Regions from separate parts of the Kribbella sp. NPDC023855 genome, predicted to be linked through region 2. Evidence: riboswitches for the same ligand, from Rfam matches in the RefSeq annotation. Region 2 holds a riboswitch; the other holds the start of a gene.
What was found. A riboswitch is a leader RNA that binds a small molecule or an ion and turns the genes downstream of it on or off. The one in region 2 is predicted to bind cobalamin.
Positions count from the first base shown of each region.

Region 1: it holds a riboswitch for cobalamin, as region 2 does, so the genes downstream of both, AB0F51_RS06845 (iron chelate uptake ABC transporter family permease subunit) here and cobN (cobaltochelatase subunit CobN) in region 2, are expected to answer to the same signal.

Region 1 covers NZ_JBFAAA010000002.1:231,644-235,044, reverse strand. Annotated here, with positions in the region: gene AB0F51_RS06855 (thiamine pyrophosphate-dependent enzyme) at 1-524, shown strand, start outside; gene AB0F51_RS06850 (hypothetical protein) at 549-1,514, shown strand; cobalamin riboswitch at 1,511-1,695, shown strand; gene AB0F51_RS06845 (iron chelate uptake ABC transporter family permease subunit) at 2,043-3,047, shown strand; gene AB0F51_RS06840 (iron chelate uptake ABC transporter family permease subunit) at 3,044-3,301, shown strand; gene AB0F51_RS06835 (PLP-dependent aminotransferase family protein) at 3,266-3,401, opposite strand, start outside.
Region 2 covers NZ_JBFAAA010000001.1:438,053-441,453, reverse strand. Annotated here, with positions in the region: gene cobN (cobaltochelatase subunit CobN) at 1-1,184, opposite strand, end outside; cobalamin riboswitch at 1,220-1,347, opposite strand; gene AB0F51_RS01985 (EcsC family protein) at 1,997-2,965, opposite strand; gene AB0F51_RS01980 (VOC family protein) at 3,027-3,401, opposite strand, start outside.

The DNA of each region.
Region 1 (3,401 bases), on a different contig from region 2:
GGCTGTCGCGGTTCGTCCGGATGCGCGGCGACCGGCGGCTGGTCGGCTCGTACAACCTGGGCTCGATGGCCAACGCGATGCCGCAGGCGCTCGGGATGTCGGCGCTGGACCGCAACCGGCAGGTGGTCGCCTTCTGCGGTGACGGCGGGCTGTCGATGCTGCTGGGCGATCTGATCACCGCGGTGTCCTACGAGCTGCCGGTGAAGCTGGTGGTCTTCAACAACGGCCGGCTCGGCATGGTGAAGCTGGAGATGGAGCAGGTCGGGCTGCCGGAGTACGGGACCGAGCTGGCCAACCCGAACTTCGCGGAGGTCGCCAAGGCGATCGGGCTGACCGGCTTCCGGGTGGAGCAGCCCGGGGAGGTGGAGGGTGCGGTGGAGCAGGCACTCAAGACGCCGGGGCCGGTCCTGATCGACGTACTGACGAATGCCGACGAGATCTCGGTCCCACCGTCGCCGACCGTCCAGCAGACCTGGGGCTTCGCAATCGCCAAGACCAAGGAGTTCGTCGAGAGCCGCGAATAGGGCCAAGAAGTAGGCTCTGTGATCATGCGTACTCGTTCGGTGGTGGCTCTGCTCGGCAGTACTGCGTTGTTGGCCGGTTGTGGCGGCCCTGGTGGCGAGACCGCGCCCAGTGTCCCGCCACTCGTGTCCATCAGCACTACCCCGACTGAGACGCCTACACCGAGCGCGACGCCGAGTACGCCGCCTACCGCCAAGGTGGCGGAAACCCTGTGCGTGCGGATGGACCAGACGCTGGTGCAGACGACACTGGGCGTCCCGGTGGTGCAGATCCAGCTGAAGCCGCCCCCGGCGGAGTTCGGCTTCCCGACGTACGACGTGTGCCAGCTGGGGCTCAGCACGAGCCCAACCGGTCCCGTACTGCGGGTTGGCACGTCTGTCATGCCGGCGACTCCTGCGGACCTTGCCGCGGCCCGCAAGGCGTACGACGCGACCAAGGGCGAGCCGGCCAAGCCGGTGACGGTCGGCCAGGGTGGGTTCGGGACCAGCCGGTTCGTGGTGTTCCTGCTCGACGGGAAGCTCCGCAAGGTCAGCGGGCCGGCCGCGACGCTGGCGAAGTACGTAGTACTGGCCAACGAGGTGGCTCAGCAGGCTGACGGGCTGCCGGAGCCCGGGCCGCTCATCACCCGGCCGGAGTGCGAGCGCGGGACGCCGGCCGCGGCGAAGGTGATGGGCGCGGAGGCGGCCCTCCGGCGCGACGGCCAGACCGACGTGGGCGACATCGTCTGCGGCTGGATCACCAAGACCCGCGTGCTCTACACGACTGCCCGCCGGGTCGCCGATGCGGAAGCCGTCATCGCCCCCACCCGCAAGGCCGCCACCTCCCTCTCGATCCCCTTGGGCGACGAGGGCTACGTAGACACCGCCACCGGTCGCACCCTGATCCGCGTAGGGACCGGCAAGATCGTCGAGCTGGTCCCCCTCCCCGCCGGCACCGCCGACAAGGACGACATGGTCAAGCTCGCGCTCGCCACCTCCTCGCTCTACCGGTAGGTTGGCGGGGCCGTGGTGTTCGGGAAGCCGGTGTGATGCCGGCGCGGCCCTCGCCACTGTGATCGGGATGTACGTGGGTTGTTCCATTTCGGAGACCACTGGTCAGCACTGACTGGGAAGGTCAGACCCGCGAGCGCGGTACCCGTCAGCCAGGAGACCGGCCACAGCGCTGTCACACCGTCCACGAGGTGCTGGAGGCGCGCGTGAAAACGCTGGCTGCTGCTGCGCCAGCGGGTGTTCGCGGCGTACCAGCCGGCCATCGAGCTGGCGCACGCACTGGGCTGCTCAGCCAGGAACCCCGACTTCGTGCTCTCCGGGTTCAACGACGTCTCCAGCGCCACGGGCAGCGACTCGAGCGCAGGTCCAGCCGGAGGTCCAGAAGATCCTGGCCAACCCGGCCTACGCCAATCTCAAAGCGGTCCGGAACAAGCGCGTCGTACCGTGGCTGTTCGCCCATCACTCGGCGGGTGTCCGTGGCGCCAACTCCACCGAACTGATCGCGAAACTGATCCACCCCGACCTGGTCAAGTGACTCGGTCCTGGAGTGGCCGGGCCGCCGGTCTCCTGGCGGCCTGCGGGTTGTTGCTGGCCGTAGTGGTGCTTTCGCTTGTCGCAGGCAACCAGTGGTTCGGCCCGCACGACGTCTACGTCGCAGCGGCGGACTTCACCGGATCGGACAAGGACCGAGTGATCCGCTACTTACGCTTTCCCCGTACTGCGGCAGGCCTGCTGGCCGGCGCGGCACTCGGCCTGGCAGGCGCCGTGATGCAGGGGATCACCAGGAATCCACTGGCTGATCCTGGCATCCTCGGTGTCAACGCGGGCGCCGCACTGGCAGTCGTGGCTGCGATCGGCCTGCTCGGCGTCCAGTCGCTGACCGGCTATGTCTGGTTCGCGATGGGTGGCGCACTGATCGCGACCGTTGTTGTCTACCTCGTCGGCTCGGCCGGTCGCGGTGGCGCCACACCGGTGAAGCTCGCCTTGGCCGGCGCTGCGCTGACCGCGCTGCTCGGATCGATGACCTCGGCAATCACCTTGCTGGATCTGTCCACCCTGAACGAGTTTCGCTTCTGGGTCGCCGGCTCGTTGACCATGGCAACCAGCTCGATCATCGTCCAGGCCCTTCCTTTCATTGCTGTTGGCATTTTCTTGGCACTGCCCCTGGGACGTTCGCTCAACCAGCTGGCGCTCGGCGACGACCTCGCTGTCACGCTGGGAGCCAGAGTCGGCCTGGTCCGCGTCACGGCCGCCCTCGCCGTCGTACTGCTGGCCGGTACTGCGACCGCAATGGCCGGGCCCATCGCCTTCGTCGGACTCGCGGTCCCTCACGTGGCAAGGGCTCTGGCCGGTCCCGACTATCGCTGGATCCTTCCGTGGTCCCTTGTTCTAGCGCCAACCGTTCTGCTGCTGGCTGACATCGTCGGCCGACTGGTCGCCCGGCCCGACGAGCTGCAGGTCGGCATCATCACTGCCCTGATCGGCGCCCCGCTGTTCATCGCCCTCGTCCGCCGCCGCAAGCTGGCCGAGCTGTGAAGACATCGAGCGTCGTGGTCGCCGCGATCGCCTGGGCTGCCACCGCCGTGATCGCGGCGGTCTCGCTCACCCTGGCCGGACGCGTCGCCGGACTGCTGCCCGCCGGCGCCATCGGTGCCCTCCTGGTCGTCGCCTCGGATCTGCTGGCCCGCGAACTCTTCGCTCCCATCGCGCTTCCGGTCGGAGTCGTCACCGCGTTCCTCGGCGCTCCCTATCTGCTATTTCTCCTCACCCGAGCGAACCGAGCAGGCTGAGAATGCTTCGCCGATCGTCGCGACAGCTTCCGTGATCTCCGTCGGGGTGCGGGCGGCGTAGCCGAGCACGAGGCCCGGCGACCGGGGGTCCTGGCAATGC
Region 2 (3,401 bases):
CCGTCGGCGCCATCCGCGCCCTGGAGGTCGTCGAGGTTGAGGTCCGGACCGAGGTCGTATCCGGCGTCCTTGAGTTGGCCGAGCAGGACGACGGCTGAAGCCGGGGTGTCCAGACCGACCGCGTTGCCGATGCGCGCGTGCTTGGTCGGGTACGACGAGAGGACCAGCGCGAGCTTCTTGTCCTTGGGCTCGACGTGCCGGAGCTTCGCCTGGGCGACCGCGATGCCGGCGAGACGGGCGCACCGCTCCTCGTCGGGCGCGTAGCTGGCGATGCCCTCGGCGTCGTACGCCTTGAACGAGAACGGGATCGTGATCAGTCGGCCGTCGAACTCCGGGATCGCGACCTGGGTGGCCGCGTCGAGCGGGCTGATCGCGGCGTCACTCTCGAGCCACTGTTCACGGGTCGACGTGAGTGCGAGCCCTTGGATCAGGGGGATGTCGAGTGCGGCGAGCGCGCCCGCGTCCCAGGAGTCGTCGCCACCGGCCGTTGCGTTGGAGGCGACCGTGCCGCCTGCGGCGAGGAGAGTGGTGACCAGGACGTCGCATTCGCGGAGGTGCCGGAAGAGCTCCGCGTTGTCCTCGTGGGTGGGGTCGAGGCCGCGCAGCGTTCCGCAGTACACGGGGAGGGGTTGTGCGCCCGCCTTTTCGATGGCGTCTGCCAACGCATCGACGAAGGCGGTGTTGCCGGAGATCTCGTGCGCGCGGTAGTAGACGATGCCGACCACTGGGCGGTTGTCTTTGGTGTAGGTCCTGCCCGCTCTCAGCCCGTACGTCGGGAGCGTTTTGGGCGGGTCGAACGCGTCGCCGGTGAGCAGGAGGGTGTCTTTGAGGAAGCCGGCCAGGTTGCCGAGGTTCTCCGAGCCGCCCTCGCGTAGGTAGCCGAGCGCTTCGGTCACGGCACCCGCGGGGACGGTCGAGAGCGACATGAGTTCGGCGTCCGGCGCCGCCTCGCCGCTGAGCACGACGGTGGGGATGCCTGAGGCGATGACCGCGTCGAGACCTTCCTCCCAGGCGCGGCGACCGCCGAGCAGGCGGATCACTGCGACCTCTACGCCGTCAAGCAGCGTCGGGAGGTCCGCCAGGTCGACGCGGGCGGGGTTGGCGACCTTCCAGCCTGCCTGCGCCTGCGAGGCGGCCAGCAGATCGGTGTCGGCAGTGGAGAGCAGCAAAAGGTTCGCGGGCACGCGCGGCCGGTCCTTCCTCGGGGTGTCCACGCCCCAGGTGGCAGGTACGACAGCAGCAGTTCCTGACTCCCACGCAAGCGCGGTCACAGTGGCGGGACCGTCCCGGACTCACACCGGGTTCCTGCTCAAGCCGTCGATGACGCCGCTGACTCTAGCCGACAGATCCCGCAGGTACTCCCCCACGGTCGCCCTCCCGCTCCCTCCTCCGTCACTCGCTCCGGACGACCTCCCACCCACCCTTGGGTCAGACTCCGGCGATCGCAGGCGGGTGGCACCGTCGCAGGCGCGAGCCGTCATGGGTGGAGTACTAGCCCGGAGTCGGGTTCACTCGTCAGCTACTGGACTGTGTCTGACCAGCCGCCGACGGGTGATGATCCGCTCGAAGCGTTGATCGTTCGGTTGGCGGCGGCGTACGGGGATCCGGGGTTGCTCAAGTTCCATCTCGACGATGTCGGCGCGGCCGCGGGACGAGCCGCCGGGTTGGTTGACCCGGCTCTCCGGGTGAGCACGCAAGACATGGTGCTGACCGCAGGCGTGGACCCTGCACCACCTCGACCTAATCGCCAACCTCCCGGACGCTCCGCAGCCGCCCGAGGAATCCCTCTCTTGCGCCCGGAAGATGCTGGAACAAATCGCCGGCGCACCATTCCCGAAGAGCCTCTCCGACCGCGACACACTCCTAATCGGAACCGGCCGCCGCACCCCGACCGACCCGGAACAAGCCGCCTTGGACCGACTAGCCAGCCGCCTCCCGATGATCCTCAGCTGACCCTCGCCAGAGCTGGACTCTTTGCGCCCAGCCACCGCGCACATCAACCTCGGAGGCTGGGGGGCATTGGTAGGGCGTATTTGGTGGATAGGAAGGTTGTTTGGGCGAAGAGGGTGGCTTGTTTGGCTACGTCGCCTAGGACGTAGGCGTTGGTGCCCGCGCCGGCGACTACCGAGATGACGGGGATCGCCTTGGTGACCTTTTCGACGGGGACGTGGCGGCCGTGGGCGAACTGTTTCATCAGTTTTTCGACGGCTGCCATGAGCTTCTGGTCTTCCCGAAGTTTCTTGCTCCACTTCGTGCGACCTAGGCCCGCATTGAAGGCCGACGATGCCTCGTACATGGTGGCGGCCTTTGTGGTCTGTTCCTTGTACGCGCGCAGCACCATCCGGTCGACGAGGTGTCGCTGATCAGGGTCCATGGCATCGAAGCCGTACGCGTACGCGACCCGAGTGGCGATCGCCGTACTGAGGACCTGCATGACCACCACGTCGAGGGTGATCGCGGCGACACCGCCGGCAAACGGTACGAGCGCCAACGCGCCGAGGGTGCCGCCCTCGGCGGCGCCGATGGTTCGCCAGCGGAGGGCCATCCGGCGAGTGAGGTCGTCGAGCTGCTTCAGGTCGAGCGCTCGCAGGTCCGCCAAGGTCGACACGTCATGCCCTTTGGACCTGTGGTGCGCCAGCACGGTCTCGGGGTCCATGAGTTCGGCCGTCCACTCGGTGGCGAGCTCCAGCAGATGGACGGCACTCTTCACGACTGGAACAAGCGCTCCGTCGAACGCCAGCTCGGCGGTGTCCTTGACGCGTTGTGGTGTGACGTCGGTCAGCACTCGCCCGGCCTTCGTTGCCGCCCCACGCGCCGAACTCCCGACCGCGTTCATCGCAGAGCGAGCCTTGGGCGGGAGCAGCGAGTTGGGCTGGGACTTCTTCAACCAGTGCTCCTGCAGTTCCTCCCACCGTTTGCGCTCGTACTCCGACATCTCCTGCGGCAGCCCGTCGAGTTCCCTCACGGCGACGAGACTAGCGCCGACCCCGACCCCCCGTGCCGCCGTGCGCGTGGTCACCAAATGGCTAGCCCGCTGGGGCAGTCTGGAGGAAGGTCCAGTGGTGTCCTTCTGGGTCTGTGGCTGTGTAGGAGCGGTAGCCGTGTTGGGTGATCTGCTTGACGATGGTTGCGCCATTCGCACTACTGCGGGTGTAGTGCGCGTCGAGGTCGTCGACGTAGACCCAGACAGCGTGGTCGACCGGGCGTGGGCCGGCGGGTCGTTCTTTCTGTTCGAAGAGCAGGACCATTGAGGTACCGACCCGGAGCTCCGTCCAGGCGGGGTGATTGGCGTCGGCGGGGATCTGCGACGAGGACTCCAGGCCGAACGCCGTCTGCAGCCAACTGGCCGCGGCGGTCGGGTCTTCGTAGTACAGGGCGACGCCGAGGCGGTCGAGTTCGCG